Regions from separate parts of the Pseudonocardia sp. 2-7 genome, predicted to be linked through region 1. Evidence: predicted binding sites of a transcription regulator. Region 1 holds the regulator's gene; each other region holds the start of a gene.
The links. The regulator LexA, encoded in region 1, represses DNA repair genes until DNA is damaged. The targets are predictions, from matches to a motif close to CGAACACGTGTTCG.

Region 1 (4,217 bases):
AGTCGATCACGCGGGAGTCCGGGTGTCGGCAGAACGGGCAGCGCATGGACGCTCACACCCCTCTTCCGTGACGTTCCGGAAACTCTCCGCAGCGATCCGTCCCCCCAACCAGTGGCGGAACGACACCAATGTAACCCCTACATCTAGGGGTACGCCATCCCGGGCCCGGTGCCACGCCGAGCTTCGCCCGATCGGGAACCGAGCCTCGCACACCACGTTCCGCGACCGGTCCGTCGCCGACGATCATGGAGCGGGGCATCGGCGCTGGTGGCACCGAGGAACGTCGCGGGCGGCGCCGTCCGTCGCGCCGGAGGGACCGCGACCGGCGGCCACCCGATGCGGGGACACGCCCTGCGGACGCGCCCGGCGGCACGTCGCCGACTCCTCCGGCGACATCCCGGCGACCATGTCCCGACACCCGCGCGCCACCCCGCGCACGCCGTCACCCGATGCGACGCCGACGCGGCGTCCGTCGCTCCGCACCGTCACCACCTCGGACCGCCCCGCAACGCACGGCCGTGCGAACCACGGGGTGCGGCGCCGCACTGCGCGGCGCCGGCCGACGTCAGCGCACGGCGCCGACCGACGGCACGGCGGCCGCGGGGGCGTTCCAGCCCGCCGCCGCGTCGCCCAGCAGCCCGAGCGCCACCACCGCGGTCGTCGCGCACAGCAGGGCCGCGACCCCGGTGAGGAACCGCTCCAGGCGCCCGCGGGCGCGGCTGCGGGCCGGACGCGGGCGCGCCGGGACCAGGCAGCGCCGGGACGGCGGACGGACGGTGCGCGGTGCCGGCACGGCCACCGACCGAGGACGGGGCGGCGCCGCGGCCGGCGCGGGCCGCGTCAGCGTCGCCGTCGCCCTCGGGGCCGGGTCCGCGGTGGTGCAGCGGGGCGTCCGGACCGCGGGGTTCGGACCGCCGGCGGGACCGGACACCGGGACACCGGCCCCGGGGGCGCCGGACACCGGAACGCGCCGGGAACGGGCGGCGGGATGGCGGGCCACCGACTCGGTCAGTGCGCGCTCGCGCGCCCCGTGGGCCGCCCACCGGTGGGCCGCGCGCGCGGCGGCCGACGAGCCGGCACCGGCCGCACCGGCGAGACCGTCGGCGGCCCGCACCCGCTCCCGGGCGGCGCGCCGGGCGCGCGAGGTGGGGGTGCCGGGCGCCGGGGCGCCGGTCAGGCAGCCGACCGCGCCGTGATCGCGGATCCGCTCGTCGAGCTCTCGCATGGTTCCTCCTGCCGTCGGACCGCCCGTCCCCCGGGCGGTCTCGTCTCCCCCGCTCCCGACCGGCCCTTCCCCGAGCCCGGTCGAACGGGTGTACGAGCGGTGTAGCACCCGGCACCGACAACAACCGCGTTCCCGCAGATCGTCGCCCGTGCCGGGGACGTTCTCAGCGTGGTGCGCCGACCGCGGGCGGCCCGACCGGGCCGTGGGTGGCGACCGCGACGTCGGCGAGCACCCCGAGCGCGACGACCGCGGCCGCCGAGGCGAGCAGGACACCCGACGCGGCCACCGCACGGCGCACGACGCCCGGCACCCGGCCGGGCCGCACCCCGTCGGTCGCGGCGCACCCCGGGACCCGCCCGATGACCGTCACGTCCCCGATGACCGCCGCACCCACGATCGCCACCCCCGCTGCCGTTCCCGCTGCCGGTCGCCCCCGCGCGGCCGGACGGCGACGCGGACCGCGTTCGATCGAACCAGTGTTCGATCGAACGCGTGTGCGATGTTGTACCACCGCGGCCCGACGGAATCCACGACACGCCCCGGGCGACTTCGAACGCATGTTTGGCGAACGGGCCCGTGGCGGCTAGGGTCGTCGCCGTAAGTACCCCGAGGAGGCGAATGCGATGGCAGCGGACGACACCGGACACGGTGGTCCCGGCGTGACCGGCACCGCCGCGGACCGGGGATCCGCGAAGGTCCGGGAGTTCCCCGACCCCGCGGCCGACACCCGCGGCCTGACCCCGCGGCAGAAGAAGGTCCTGGCCGTCATCCGGGACTGGGTGGACCGGTACGGCTACCCGCCCAGCGTCCGCGAGATCGGTGACGCGGTGGGCCTCACGTCCACCTCGTCGGTGCACCACCAGCTCCGCACCCTGGAGCGCAAGGGCTTCCTCCGGCGCGACCCGAACCGCACCCGCGCGGTCGACGTCCGCAGCCCGGAGCAGATCGCCGGTACCGACGGGACGGACTCCGACACCGACACCGCCGACCTGCGTTCCGCGCGGCCGGCGCCGGCGTTCGTGCCGCTCATCGGCGACATCGCCGCCGGTGGCCCGATCCTGGCCGAGCAGGCCGTGCAGGACGTGTTCCCGCTGCCGCGCGAGATCGTCGGCGAGGGCACGCTGTTCCTGCTCAACGTCAAGGGTGACTCGATGGTCGACGCCGCGATCACCGACGGCGACTGGGTCGTCGTGCGCCAGCAGCCGGTGGCCGAGCAGGGCGAGGTCGTGGCCGCGATGATCGACGGCGAGGCGACTGTGAAGACGTTCCGCCGCAAGGACGGGCACATCTGGCTGATGCCCGCGAACGACGCCTACGACCCGATCCCGGGTGACGACGCGTCGATCCTGGGCCGCGTCGTGGCGGTCCTGCGCCGCCTCTGACCTCCTCGGACGGCGCCCGCTCCCGCGATCAGCGGGACCGGCGGCGCCGTCCGTGCAGGGACATCGCGACGGCGCCGGCGGCCAGCAGCGCCCCGAGCGCCGCGGCCCCGCCCGCGGCAGGCAGCCACGACGGGTACGTGCGGTACTCGGGCACCGCGGCGGGCTGAGGCACGACCGGTGCCTGCGGAACGGTCGCCGCGGACACCGCGCCCGGGACGACCGTGACCGCCGCCGCGGTCAGGCCCCTCGCCTCGCTCCCGGAGTGCAGCGCGCCCCGGCCGTCCGGGGCGATCGCCTCACCCTGCGCCTCCCCCGGCAACGGCACCGGCAGCGGTGCCCCGCCCAGGGCCGCGACCAGCGCGTCGGCGGTCGCCGGTCCGCCGGCGGGCAGCGGGAACACCCAGGCGTCGGTGTAGGTCCGCAGCACGACGGCGCGCCCGCCATCTGCCCCGGCCGGCGAGAGCCCGCCGCCGGTGACCGTGCGCGACCCGGCGGCCCCGAGCGGCCCGCCGCCGGTGCCGGACCAGGGCAGCACCACCTGTGCCACCCGGCGCAGCTCCACGGGGTCCCCGCCATCGCGCAGCGGCGCGGCGGGCCGGTACACCCCGGCGGCCCCGGTGGTCTTGTCGACCAGCAGGGGCACGCCGTCGTCGCCGACCAGCAGTGCCTCGACGTCGCGCGGACCGTCGGGGTGGACGAGGTCGTGCACCCGTGGCGGTCCGGCCGGGGGCAGCACGACGAGCCGGACCGACCCGCGCCGCGCCCCGTTGTCGCCGGTGTCGGCGAGCCACAGCTCCCCGCCCGGTCCGAGGCCGAGGTCCTCGACGTCGGTGACCGGGACGTCGGCCTGCCGGGTGCCGGTGACCGCACAGCTGGCCGGGTCCAGGGTGAACGTCCGCGCGGTCCCGCCGCCGTCGACGACGGCGTGGTAGCGCTGCGGGGCCGCGCCGGGCGGGCCCTCGGCGACCAGTCCGGACAGCTCCGCCAGCCGCGGGTCGTCGATCGAGCAGGCCGGGATCGCCCCGGGCGGCGGCGCGGCCGCACCCGTGAGCGCGCCGGTCAGGCAGAGGACCGCGGTCAGGCGGCGGGCCACGGTCCCGGGACCCGGCCGCCCGGCCGGTGGGACGCTCAGTGGCCCGCCGCCGTCGCCGGCAGGTCGGTGCCGGTCCCGGTCGGCAGGGCCGAGCCCGCCACCGCGAACGGCAGCACCGCGGTGCCCAGCTCGGGCTTCACCCGCGCCCGGATCCGGGTGCCGTCGGCGGTGTGTTCCTCGGCGAGGACCTCGCCGTCGTCGTGCAGCCGCGCGACCAGCGCACCCTCGGTGTAGGGCAGCAGGAGGTCGACCTCGTACTCCGGGCGCGGCAGTCGCTCGGCGATGCGCTCCCGGAGCCGGCTGATCCCGTCTCCGCTGTGCGCGGAGACGAACACCGCGTCCGGCTGGGCGTGCCGCAGCCGGGCCAGCGCGAGGTCACCGGCCGCGTCGGTCTTGTTGATCACGAGCAGCTCGGGCGGCATCGTGTCGCCCGCAGCCTCACCGACCTCGACGAGCACCTGGCGGACCGCGGCGATCTGGTCGTCGGGCAGCGGGTCGGACCCGTCGACGACGTGCA
Region 2 (4,217 bases), 2.4 Mb from region 1:
CCGATCCAGCCCAGCGCCCGCTCGGAGCGGTCGTCGTGGTCGGCGAGCGCGGTGCGGGCGGCGTCGTACCAGTCGGCCAGCACCAGGAAGGCCAGCGACCAGCCGGGCGGGGTGGCGTCCGGCGGCATGTCCCGGTCGACCGCGGTCAGCCTGCGCACGGCGAACCGGGCCGGGTCGGGCCCCGGCGCGGCGAGGGTCTCGCGCACCGCTCCGGCCAGCACGTCGGAGACCATGCGGTAGGCGTTCTGCAGCTCCGCGTCGTCCGTGCCCGCCGACCTGCGTGTGTTCGGGGTCGTGCCTGCCATGTCCACCGTCCTCCGCTCGTGTGGCCGGGCCGGAGCGTAACGCCCTGGCGCGCGGCGGCCGTGGCACGGCAGCATCCGTCCGTGACCGCCGCACCCGACGCCGCCTCCCCGCCGCAGGACCCCGCCCAGCCCCGCCTGCTGGCGGTGCTCGCGATCGGGCAGGTGCTCGGCGGGACGGCCGTGGCGACCTCGATCGCCGCGAGCTCGCTGGTCGCGTCCCGGCTGTCCGGCTCGCCCGCGGTCGGTGGCGTCGCGTCGACGGCGAGCGTGCTGGGCGCGGCGGGTGCGGCCGCCGTCGTCGCACGCGTGGCCCAGGCCCGGGGACGGCGTCCCGCGCTGGTCGGCGGTCACCTGGTGGGACTGCTCGGTGCGGTCGGTGCGGTCGTCGCGGCGACGACCGGCTCGGTGGCGCTGCTGCTGGTGTCGTTGCTGCTGATCGGTTCGGGGACGGCGGTCGGGCTCGCCGCGCGCTACGCCGCCACCGACCTGGCCGCGCCGGCGCGGGCCGGCCGCGCGCTCGCGCTGGTGGTGTGGGCGACGACGGTCGGTGCGGTCGCCGGGCCGAACCTGCTCGGTCCGCCGGCCGCCGTGGCCGTGTCGGCCGGGCTGCCCGGTGTCGCCGGTCCGTACCTGCTCTGCGCGGTCGCCTTCGCCCTGGCGGCCCTGACCGGGTGGCTGGGTCTGCGGCCCGACCCGCTGCTGCGGGCCCGGGAGCACGCGGGGACGCCGGCCACCGCGCCCGGGGCCGCGGCGGTGCGGCCGTGGGCGGTGCTGCGGGCCTCGCGCCCCGCGCTGCTCGGCGCGGTCGGCATCGTGCTCGGGCACGCGGTGATGGTCGGGCTGATGTCGATGACCCCGGTGCACATGGACCACGGCGGCGCGGCGCTGTCGGTCGTCGGGCTGGTGATCAGCCTGCACATCGCGGGGATGTACGCGCTCAGCCCGCTGTTCGGGTGGCTCGCCGACCGGCTCGGACCGGCCCGGGTGCTGGCCGGTGCCGGGGTGCTGCTGCCGCTGGCGGGGGTGGTCTGCGCCCTCGCCGCGCCGACCTCGACCGGCCTGCTGTCCGTGGGCCTGGTGCTGCTCGGTCTGGGCTGGTCGGCAGCGGTGGTGGGCGGGTCGGCGCAGCTCACGGCGTCGCTGGCGGTGGCCGACCGGCCGCGGGTGCAGGGCTGGGTGGACGTGGCGATGAACCTGGCCGGCGCCGCCGCCGGGATCGTGGCCGGGGTGCTCGTGACGGTGTCGTCCTACGCGCTGCTCGGCGCGCTGGTGGTCGTGGCGACGGTGCCGTTCCTGCTGGTGGTCGCGCGCCCGGCCCGCACGGCGGCCGGCTGAGCGGGACCCTCAGCGACGGCGCTGGTGGAGCCACCAGCGCACCAGCACGACCAGCGCGGACAGCAGCGCGAGCAGCGACACGACCTGCCACGCCAGGGGCGACCCGATGCCGGTCGTCGCGAGGACCTCGTCGGCGACGTCGACCGGGACGGTCGCGAGCAGTTCGGACATATCACCCAGGCTACCGGCTCCGGGGCCGTCAACGGGCGGACACCACACGGAACGGGTGACCCGTCTACCCTCGCGGGCGTGCGACTGAGCCACTTCCGGGAACTGATGGAGGGCGAGTTCGGGCCGGTGCGGGCGGCGTCGCTGTCCCGCGACCACGTCTTCTCCGACCTCGGCGGCCGGACCGTCGAGCAGGCGATCGAGGCGGGTCTCGACCTGCGCCGGGTCTGGCGCGCGGTCTGCGCGGCCTACGAGGTCCCACCCGCACGGCGGTAGCGGCGTCCCGGGCGGTCGTGGGGACCGCTCGGCTCCCGTGGTTGCCCGGTCGGCGTGTCGCGGTGTCGGATCGAACGCGTGTTCGTCTACGGTTCCGCCAGGGCTCGCGGTACCGGTCCTGCGGCGCGGTGTCGGACGAGTTGTCCACAGGCGCCGATCCGGGCCCGTAACTGTCAGGGGTACCCCATACCGTTGTGGTGTGCCTCCCCGAAAGACACCAGCAGGACCCGATCGTCGACCACCAGCGAGGAGTCAAGAGATGTCCGCTCCGGACCGCGGCAAGGCGCTCGAACTCGCCCTCGCCCAGATCGAGAAGAACCACGGCAAGGGATCGGTGATGCGCCTGGGCGACCAGACCCGCGTCCCGATCAGTGCCATCTCCACGGGCTCCATCGCGCTCGACGTCGCGCTCGGCGTCGGGGGCATCCCGCGCGGCCGCGTCGTCGAGATCTACGGCCCGGAGTCCAGCGGCAAGACGACCGTCGCGCTGCACGCCGTCGCGAGCGCGCAGGCCGCCGGAGGCGTCGCGGCGTTCATCGACGCCGAGCACGCGCTCGACCCGGAGTACGCCAAGGCGCTCGGCGTCGACACCGACGACCTGCTGGTCTCCCAGCCGGACACCGGTGAGCAGGCGCTGGAGATCGCGGACATGCTGATCCGCTCCGGCGCGCTCGACATCATCGTCATCGACTCGGTGGCCGCGCTCGTGCCGCGCGCCGAGATCGAGGGCGAGATGGGCGACAGCCATGTCGGCCTGCAGGCCCGGCTGATGAGCCAGGCGCTGCGGAAGATCACCGGTGCGCTCAGCAACTCCGGCACCACCGCGATCTTCATCAACCAGCTGCGCGAGAAGATCGGCGTGATGTTCGGGTCCCCGGAGACCACGACCGGTGGTAAGGCGCTGAAGTTCTACGCGTCGGTCCGCATGGACATCCGCCGCATCGAGACCCTGAAGGACGGCACCGACATGGTCGGCAGCCGGACCCGGGTCAAGGTCGTGAAGAACAAGGTGGCCCCGCCGTTCAAGCAGGCGGAGTTCGACGTGCTCTACGGCGTCGGCATCTCCAAGGAGGGTTCGCTGATCGACGTGGGCGTCGAGCAGGGGATCATCCGCAAGTCCGGTGCCTGGTACACCTACGAGGGCGACCAGATGGGGCAGGGCAAGGAGAACGCCCGCAAGTTCCTCAAGGAGAACCCGGACGTCGCCGCCGAGGTCGAGAAGCGCATCAAGGAGAAGCTGGGGATCGGCGCCGTCGTCGACGCCGAGGAGACCAGCCCGGTCGAGCCCCTCCCGGCCCCGGTCGACTTCTGAGCGTGGCCGGCGAGCGCGACGGGTCCGGAGGCACGTCCGGACGGGACGGTGCGGAGCCGGTCAGGCCCCGCACCGTCCCGCTCGACGAACTGTTCGGCGTGACCCCGTCGGTCACCGACGAGCAGGATCCGCCCGCGATCCGGACCGCCGACCCGACCGGCGGTGAGCCGGACGAGTCCGTCGCCGAGCCCCCGGCGGTCCCCGGCTGGGACACGAGCCCCCACCAGGTCTCGTTCGCCGCGCTGAGCGGTGCCGACGAGGCCCCCACGACGGCGACCGACCCGCCGGCTGCCTGGTCCACGGGACCGGCGGCGGACGGCGCGACGGACGGGGCGGCGGCCCCCGCCCCGGTCCGCAGGCTGACCCTCGACGGCCCCGGCCCCGGCCCCGGCCCCGGCCCCGGCCCCGGGCTCGACCCGGCCTCCGGGGAGAGCGCCGACGGCGGCGTCGGCGGTGCGGGACCCGGCTCACCCCGTGTGGTCTCCTTCGAGGAGCTGTCCGGACGGGGCGTTCGCCGCAGCGGACCCCGTCGCGACGGCGCGACCGCGCGTCGGCGTCCGGCCGCCGTGGCAGGCGCGACCGACCGTGCCGCCGCGCCCGAGGACACCGGGCCGGACCCGGTCGAGGAGAGCACCACCCCCCGTGGCCGGCGCCGCGGAGAGGGCCGTGGCCGGGGGAGACGTCGGGGCGAGGACGCCACCCCACGCGTCGAGACACCGCAGGAGCAGGAGACCCGCGCCCGCGACATCTGCCTGCGCCTGCTCACCGACCGCGCCCGCACGGTCAAGGAGCTCGGCGACGCGCTGCGTCGCAAGGAGATC
Region 3 (4,217 bases), 830 kb from region 1:
GACGGCACCTACGAGGCCCAGCTCGACGTCGACGAGGCCCGGCTGCGCGCGAAGTACACCACCGGCGACGACGGCGGCTACTGCCTGCGCACCATCGCCCCGCTCGGCTACGCCATCCCGATGGACGGCCCCGTCGGCGACCTCGTCTCGCGCACCGACATCAGCCCGATGCGGCCCGCGCACATCCACTTCCTGCTGGCCGTACCCGGCTACGAGCCGCTGATCACCCACCTGTTCCGGGAGGGCACCGAGTTCCTCGACTCCGACGTCGTGTTCGGGGTCAAGCGCGAGCTCGTCGTCGACTTCACCCGCCGCGAGCCCGGCCCCACGCCGGACGGCGGGCACAGCGAGGTGCCCTGGTACGAGGCCCGCTACGACTTCGTGCTCCAGCCCGCCGGGTAGGTCGCCGGGCCGGACTCAGCGCCGGCCGACGACGAGTGCGGCCAGCCCGGTCGTCACCGGGACGGCGGCGACCAGCCCGATGCTGCCCACCAGGGTCCGCACGATCTCGGTCGCCACGTCCTGGCTGGTGAGCACCTGGGTCACGCCGCCCGCCGCCACCGTGAACAGCAGCAGCAGCGGGAGCGCGGCGCCGGCGTAGGCCAGCACCAGGGTGTTCACCGCGGACGCGACGTGGTCGCGCCCGATCCGCATCCCGGCCGCGAACAGCTCGCGCACACCCAGCTCGGGGTTCGCCGCGCCCAGCTCCCACACCGCGGAGGCCTGGGTGACGGTGACGTCGTCGAGCGCCCCGAGCGCGCCGATCACCAGTCCGGCCAGCACCAGGCCGCGCGGGTCGATCGGTACCCCGGGGCCGAGCGTGCCGATCAGCGTGGCGGTGGTGTCGTCGAGCCCGGTGAGCCGCGAGGTGACGGTGAACAGGTAGCCCAGCACCCCGATCAGGGCGAGCGAGGCCAGCGTGCCGAGCACCGCGCACGAGGTCCGCGCGGTGAACCCGTGGGTCAGGTACAGCACCACGAACATGATCAGGCAGGCGCCGGTGACGGCGACCGCGAGCGGGGAGCCGCCGGACAGGATCGCCGGCAGCACGAACCACAGGAGGATCCCGAAGCTCAGCGCCAGGCTGACCAGGGCCGCGAACCCGCGCAGCCGCCCGAGCACCACGACGGCCAGCGCGAACGCCGCCGCCAGCCACCCCAGCGGAGCGCCGCGCTGGAAGTCCACGAGCTGGTAGGAGCCCGCGTCGTCGGGGTTCGCGCCCGACCAGGACAGCGTGACCGGGTCGCCCACCGCGAACCGCGGCGTCGACGGCTCGTTCGGCACCAGCTGCACCAGGTCCCGCCCGGCGCGCGGCCCGTCGGACAGCGCGACCGTCACCCCGGTGCAGCGACGGTCCCCGGCGCCGGGGGAGCAGTCCGCGACCTGCACCGCGGTGACGGTCCCGTGCACCTGCTGGGTGGGTGGGATCTCCGGGACCGGGGTCGCACCCGGCCACAGCAGGGCCACCCCGGCGAGCGTCGCGAGCACGCACGGCACGAGCAGCGCGACCAGCAGTCTGCGCACCCGTCTCCCGGCCGGGGACGCGGCGCCGTGCCCGTACCCGTGTCCGTGCTCGTGTCCCGGCCGGTGTCCCCGGCCGGCTGCGGGCGGGGCCGCCGGGCCGGGTGTGGCGCCGAGGTCGGCCTGGCCGGGGCAGTCGCCCCAGCCGCCCGGGTGCCCGGGGTGGGGGATGGGACCGGTCTCGGCGCCGTCGGCGGGGTCCGCCGCCGCGCCGCGCGCCGGTGCGGGCCCGGGGCGGTCCTCCACGGGGGCCGGACGCCGCGGGGCCGGAGCGTGGCGGGCCCGGTGCCGCGCCGGTTCGCCACCCGGGAGCCGGTGCCCGCCCGAGGCGCCCGGGGGCCGGTCCTCGGCGCGCCGCCGCCCACCCGTCCGCGGGGCGGCGGGCCGCCCGCCGTCGGGGGCGGACGGGTCACGCGGCACGGGCGGGGGCGGGGGCACGTCCGCATCCTTGCAAACGATCTTCGACCTGCGGGGTGCCGTTCGCCCGGACGCGACCGCCCGGCGACGACCGGTTGTCCGACGTTCGAACTTGTGTTCGACTGACTCGGTGCGATGGGACGGACAGCAGGTCGGGGTGGACGGTGTCGGGAACGCGACGGCGCTGCCGGGGATGCGGGGGTTGCTGCGCTCGGTGCGCACGCCGGGGTTCGCGGACACGGTGTTCCACGAGGTCGAGGCGCGCTCGGTGCTGAACCGGGTGCCGTCGTCGTCACCGGTGCCGTTCGGCTGGACGGTCAACCCCTACCGCGGCTGCTCGCACGCGTGCACCTACTGCCTCGTCCCGGAGACCCCGGTACTCACCGCCGACGGCCGGTCGCGGCCGATCGGGGAGCTGCGCCCGGGCGACGAGGTGGTCGGCACCGTCACCGACGGCGGCGGTCGGCGCCGCTTCGTCCGCACCCCGGTGCTCGGGCGCTGGTCGACGCGGCGCCGCGCCCAGGAGGTGACCCTCGACGACGGCACGCGGCTCGTCACCTCCGCCGAGCACCGCTTCCTCACCACCTCCGGCTGGGCGCACGTGCGACCGGGGCGCTGCCGGGCCTCCGCGGACCGGCCGCACCTGAGCCCGGGGACGGCGCTGGTCGGGCCCGGTGCGGCCGCGGTCCCGGGCAGGGCCCGGCCCGACGGATACGCCGAGGGCTGGCTGTGCGGGCTGGTCCGGGCCGACGCGGTGCGCGGCCGGGTGCGGGCCGAGCCGTTCCCGACCGCCTGGGTCGAGCTGGAGGCGCTCGCCCGCGCCCACCACCTGCTGACCGCACGGCCGGCGCCCGTGGCCGCCGGGATGATCGCGGCGCCCGCCCCGTCGCCGACGGCCTGGCCGCAGCGGCCCGCCCGCGGCTGGACGGCCGGGTTCGTCGGCGGGATCGTCGACGCCTGCGGTGAGGTCTCCGCCGGTGTGCTGCGGATCGTGCCCGGCGACGAGGAGCTCACCCGGGCCTGTGTCGACGCGCTGCGCCGGCTCGGGTTCCGCGTGGCCTCCGAGCCGTCGGCCCGGCCCGGGGTGCGGGCGCTGCGGGTGTTGGGCGGGGTCGCCGAGCAGCTGCGGCTGGTCGCGGTGACCGACCCGGCCGTGGCCCGGGTGCGCGACGTCGGCGGCGCCCGCGTCGAGGAGCCGCCGGGGGGAGCGCCGCGGGTCGTGGCGGTCCGCGACACCGGCACCCTCCGCCCGATGGTCGACATCACCACCGGCACGGGGGACTTCGTCGCCGCCGGGGTGGTCAGCCACAACTGCTTCGCCCGCAACACCCACACCTACCTCGACCTCGACGCGGGCGCGGACTTCGACTCCCAGATCGTGGTCAAGGTGAACGTGGCACGGGTGCTGGAGCGGGAGCTGGCCCGGCCGTCGTGGCGGCGCGAGCACGTCGCGATGGGTACCAACACCGACCCCTACCAGCGGGCGGAGGGCCGCTACCGGCTGATGCCCGGGGTGATCACCGCGCTGGCCCGCTCCGGCACGCCGTTCTCCATCCTGACCAAGGGCACCGTGCTGGGCCGGGACCTGCCGCAGCTCGCGGCCGCGAACGCCGACGTCCGCGTCGGCACCGGGGTGTCGATCGCGCTGCTGGACCGGGAGCTGCAGTCGCACCTGGAGCCGGGCACCCCCGGTCCGCTCGCCCGCCTCGACCTCGTCCGCCGGATCACCGACGCCGGCCTGCCCTGCGGGGTCATGGTGGCCCCGGTGCTGCCGTGGCTGACCGACTCCACCGAGGCCCTCGACGCCCTGCTGGCGGAGATCGCCGCCGCCGGGGCGAGCCGGGCCACGGTGCTCGCGCTGCACCTGCGTCCCGGGGCCCGGGAGTGGTTCCTGGCCTGGCTGGGGCGGACCCACCCCGCGCTGCTGCCGCGCTACGAGCGGCTCTACCGCGGCGGGGCCTACGCCACCCGGGACTACCGCGGGACCCTGGCCCGGCGGGTCGCCCCGCTGCTGGCTCGGCACGGCCTGGACCGGCCCGAGCCGAACCCGCGCGACCCGGGGTGGTCCCGGCAGCCGGTCGCGTCGCCGCGGGCTGCGGAGCCCGGGGACGGGCAGCTGAGCCTGCTCTGAGAACCCGCCGGAAACCTGGTGGCAGACGGCCCGGGGGATGCCGATAGCCTTGACCGCCGTGATGCGAACCCACCCCGTCGGCACGCTGCGTGCCGAGAACGCCGGCCAGACCGTGACCCTCGCCGGATGGGTGGCCCGCCGCCGCGAT
Region 4 (4,217 bases), 270 kb from region 1:
GGCTGGACCGACCTGTTCACCGAGATCGTCGGTGACACCCGCGCCGCGGACCGGCCGACCAAGGGCGCCGTCGTCGCCGAGGCGCTGCGCCGGCTCGGGTCCCCCGCGGGCGCGGACGAGCCGCTGATGGTCGGCGACCGGCTGCACGACGTCGAGGGCGCCGCCGAGCACGGCCTCCGTTGTGCCGGAGCGGGCTGGGGCTACGCCGAGCCGGGCGAGCTGGAGGCCGCGGGCGCCACGACGGTGTACGCCACCGCCGACGAGCTGCGGGCGGCACTGCTCGGCCGCTGAGCTGCGACGTCCGGGTGAACCGGGCGCCGGAGGCCGCGCATCTGCGGCCGTCGACCGGAGGCGCGTCCTCAGCTGAGGACCGCTCCCGCGGGCCCGTCCGTTCGGGCCGTGCACGTCGAACGGACGGGCCGATATACACCGGACATGACGGTCGCCGCGCTCTACCGCTATCCGGTCAAGTCGATGCTCGGGGAGTCCCTGACCCGGGCCACCATCACCGAACGGGGGCTGCTCGGCGACCGCGCCTACGCGGTGCTCGACAACGGGACCGGCATCATCGCCAGCGCCAAGGTGCCCAAGCGCTGGCTGGGACTGTTGAGCTTCTCCGCGCGGTTCGTGGCCGAGCCGGTCGTCGGGGAGCCCACCCCGCCGGTGGAGATCACCTTCCCGGACGGCTCGGTGCTGCGCAGCGACGACGAGGGCCTCGACACCGCGCTCTCCGCGGCGCTGGGCCGCGACGTCTCGCTGATCTCGGTCCCACCGGAGGGGAGCTACTTCGAGGAGCTGTGGCCCGACATCGAGGGCCTCACTCCGCAGCAGCTCGCGCCGCGGAAGCTCATCGAGGACACGACGACCCGGCACGAGGACTCCGGCGAGGTCATCAGCCGGTTCGACATCTCCGCGTTCGGGGCGCCGGGCACGTTCTTCGACCTGTCGTCGTTGCACGTGCTCACCGAGTCGACGCTGGACCGGCTCCGGGAGCTGAACCCGGACGCGACCTTCGACCCGCTCCGCTACCGCCCCAACATCGTGCTGCGCGACGAGGGGACGGGCTTCGTCGAGAACGACTGGCCCGGCAGCACCAGCGCCCTGGGCGACGACGCCCGGATCACGTTCTCCTTCGCCACCATGCGCTGTGTCATGACCACGCTCCCCCAGGGCGACCTGCCCGACGACCCGGACACCCTGCGGACGATCGCGAAGAACAACCGCATCGAGATCCCGCAGGTCGGGGGGGTCTGGGCGTGCGCCGGGGTCTACGCCGAGGTCGCCGCAGGCGGGGAGATCGCCGTCGGGGACCCGCACACCGCCCCCGCCTGACCCACGCCGCGCCCGCCCCACCGACGGTGCGCCGCGACGGCGGCGGTCGCCGAGATGCAGCTCAGCGGGGTGCGGGGGCACCCTCGGGCCCCGCTGAGCTGCATCTCGACACCGTGAGAGGGCACCCCTGCCCCTGGAACGTCACCGGGATGCAGCTCGGAGCTCCCGGGTCGGCCTCTCGGATACCCCTGAGCTGCACCTCGGCGCGCGGAGGGTGGGTCCCGACCCGTCGAGTGTGTTCGCATAGCGAACGCTTGTGCGTCTGTCGTACGCCGCGTACCGTCGTCCGCGACGGAGGTGCGTGATGGACAAGGTGGTGGCATCCGCCGCGGACGCGGTCGCCGACATCGGCGACGGGGCGTCGCTCGCGGTCGGCGGGTTCGGCATGTCCGGGGTTCCGACGGTGCTGATCGCGGCACTGCTGGAGCAGGGCGCGACGGACCTGGAGACGATCTCGAACAACCTGGGCGTCGACGGCTTCGGCCTCGGCACCCTGCTCGCCGCCGGGCGCATCCGGCGGACGATCGGCTCCTACGTCGGCAACAACAAGGAGTTCGCCCGCCAGTACCTGGCCGGTGAGCTGGAGCTGGAGCTGACCCCGCAGGGCACGCTCGCCGAGCGGCTGCGGGCCGGCGGCGCGGGCATCCCGGCGTTCTACACCCCGGCCGGGGTCGGGACGCTGGTCGCCGAGGGCGGGCTGCCCTGGCGCTACGCGTCCGACGGCTCGGTCGCCGTCGAGTCCCCGGCGAAGGAGACCCGCGAGTTCGACGGCGTGACCTACGTCCTCGAGCGCGCCCTCACCCCGGACTTCGCGCTGGTCCACGCCTGGAAGGGCGACCGGCACGGAAACCTGGTGTTCCGGCGCGCGGCGCGCAACTTCAACCCGGACTGCGCCGCGGCCGGGCGGACCACGATCGCCCAGGTCGAGCACCTGGTCGAGCCCGGGGAGATCGACCCCGACGCGGTGCACACCCCCGGCATCCACGTGCACCGCGTGCTGCACGTCCCCGGCGTCGAGAAGCCGGTCGAGTTCAGGACGGTGCGTTGACCATGGCCCTCAACCGTGACGAGATGGCCGCCCGGGTCGCGGCCGAGCTGCCCGACGGCGCGTACGTCAACCTCGGCATCGGCATGCCGACCCTGGTGCCCGGACACATCCCCGAGGGCCGGACGGTCGTCCTGCACTCGGAGAACGGGATCCTCGGCGTCGGCCCCTACCCCACCGACGAGGAGGTCGACGCCGACCTCATCAACGCCGGCAAGGAGACCGTCACCGTCGCCGACGGCGCCGCCTTCTTCGGCTCCGCGGAGAGCTTCGGCCAGATCCGGGCCGGGAAGCTCGACGTCGCCGTCCTGGGCGGGATGGAGGTCGCCGCGAACGGCGACCTCGCGAACTGGGCGATCCCCGGCAAGATGATCAAGGGGATGGGCGGGGCGATGGACCTCGTCCACGGCGCGCGCTCGGTGATCGTGATGATGGACCACGTCTCCAAGGACGGGTCCCCCAAGATCGTCGAGCGGTGCTCGCTGCCGATCACCGGCCTGGGCTGCGTCACGAAGATCGTCACCGACCTGGCGGTCATCGACGTGACGCCGGACGGGCTCGAGCTGGTCGAGACCGCGCCCGGAGTCGGCGCCGACGAGGTGCGGGAGAAGACCGGCGCCCCGCTGCGCTGACACCGCCCGCTGCGCCGTCACCGCCCCGCTGCGCCGACGGCCGCCGCCGGTCCGGCACCGCCCGCCGGGCGCACCCCTCGGTCGCGCCCGGCCGCGGCGCCCTCAGGCGGGCTCGCCCGGCGTGACCGGCAGCCGGGACAGGCCCCGGACCAGCGTCGACTCGCGGTACACGAGCTCGGACGGGTCGACGGCCAGCGCCAGGTCCGGCCGCTGGGCGATGAGCTTGCCGATGGCCACCCGCCCCTCGGTGCGGGCGAGCTGCGCGCCCAGGCAGAAGTGGATGCCGTGGCCGAAGAACACCCCCGACGACGAGTCCCGGGTGATGTCGAGCCGCTCCGGGTCCGCCAGCCACTCCGGGTCCCGGTTCGCCGCGGCGAGGCCGAGCATGACGGTCGACCCGGCCGGGATGGTCACCCCGGAGTACTCGACGTCCTCGCTGGCGAACCGCATCGGGGCGTTGGCGACCGGGGACTCGAAGCGCAGGAACTCCTCCACCGCCGAGGTGATCAGCGACGGGTCGGCCTGCAGCCGGGCGCGCTGCTCGGGGTGGGTCAGCAGGGCGAGCACGCCGTTGCCGATCAGGTTGACCGTGGTCTCGTGCCCGGCGATGAGCAGCAGCGTCGCCATCGCGACCAGCTCCTCGGACGAGAGGCGGTCGCCGTCGGCGTCGCTGACCGCGAGCAGGCCGGACAGCAGGGCGTCGTCGGGCTCGGTGCGCTTGCGTTCGATCAGCTCGGCGAGGTAGCCGTTCAGGCTGCCCATCGCGGCGAACTTCTCCTCCTGCGGGGAGTCGTCGACCATCACCGACGACCACGCCGAGAACATGTCGCGGTCCTCGGCGGGCACCCCCAGCAGCTCGCAGATGACCAGCACCGGGACGAGGAACGCGTACTGGCGCATGAGGTCGACGGGGCCCTCGGCGGGCAGCGCGTCGAGCAGCTCCTGGGTGATCTCCTCGACCCGGGGCTGCAGGTCGTTCATCCGCCGCACGGTGAACGAGCGACCGACGAGCTTGCGCAGCCGGGTGTGGTCCGGCGGGTCCATCAGGATCATCATCGGAATCGGCGCGGCCGGCTGGCCCTCGCGCTGGTCGGCGGGGAGCGTCCAGCGCCAGTCCTTGCTCAGCCGCGGGTCGACGAACGCCGCACGGACGTCGGCGTAGCGGCTGATCAGCCACGCCTTCCCGTCCGGCAGCGCGAGCTCGCGCA

Region 2: the regulator LexA is predicted to act here: its motif matches at 2,156-2,169, upstream of recA (recombinase RecA).
Region 3: the regulator LexA is predicted to act here: its motif matches at 2,046-2,059, upstream of MTO91_RS15415 (intein-containing Rv2578c family radical SAM protein).
Region 4: the regulator LexA is predicted to act here: its motif matches at 1,580-1,593, upstream of MTO91_RS17965 (CoA transferase subunit A).

What each region holds. Positions count from the first base shown of each region.
Region 1 is NZ_CP094507.1:4,001,641-4,005,857, forward strand. Features, by position in the region: gene nrdR (transcriptional regulator NrdR) at 1-46, opposite strand, end outside; gene MTO91_RS19210 (hypothetical protein) at 566-1,225, opposite strand; gene MTO91_RS19215 (hypothetical protein) at 1,389-1,619, opposite strand; gene lexA (transcriptional repressor LexA) at 1,849-2,607, shown strand; gene MTO91_RS19225 (hypothetical protein) at 2,636-3,700, opposite strand; gene hflX (GTPase HflX) at 3,736-4,217, opposite strand, start outside.
Region 2 is NZ_CP094507.1:1,647,381-1,651,597, forward strand. Features, by position in the region: gene MTO91_RS08220 (hypothetical protein) at 1-305, opposite strand, end outside; gene MTO91_RS08225 (MFS transporter) at 387-1,640, shown strand; gene MTO91_RS08230 (hypothetical protein) at 1,650-1,811, opposite strand; gene MTO91_RS08235 (DUF3046 domain-containing protein) at 1,890-2,084, shown strand; gene recA (recombinase RecA) at 2,344-3,396, shown strand; gene MTO91_RS08245 (regulatory protein RecX) at 3,495-4,217, shown strand, end outside.
Region 3 is NZ_CP094507.1:3,176,443-3,180,659, reverse strand. Features, by position in the region: gene MTO91_RS15425 (dioxygenase family protein) at 1-402, shown strand, start outside; gene MTO91_RS15420 (YibE/F family protein) at 418-1,524, opposite strand; gene MTO91_RS15415 (intein-containing Rv2578c family radical SAM protein) at 2,096-4,069, shown strand; gene aspS (aspartate--tRNA ligase) at 4,128-4,217, shown strand, end outside.
Region 4 is NZ_CP094507.1:3,735,100-3,739,316, forward strand. Features, by position in the region: gene MTO91_RS17955 (HAD hydrolase-like protein) at 1-291, shown strand, start outside; gene MTO91_RS17960 (MOSC domain-containing protein) at 436-1,332, shown strand; gene MTO91_RS17965 (CoA transferase subunit A) at 1,637-2,380, shown strand; gene MTO91_RS17970 (3-oxoacid CoA-transferase subunit B) at 2,383-3,009, shown strand; gene MTO91_RS17975 (cytochrome P450 family protein) at 3,112-4,217, opposite strand, start outside.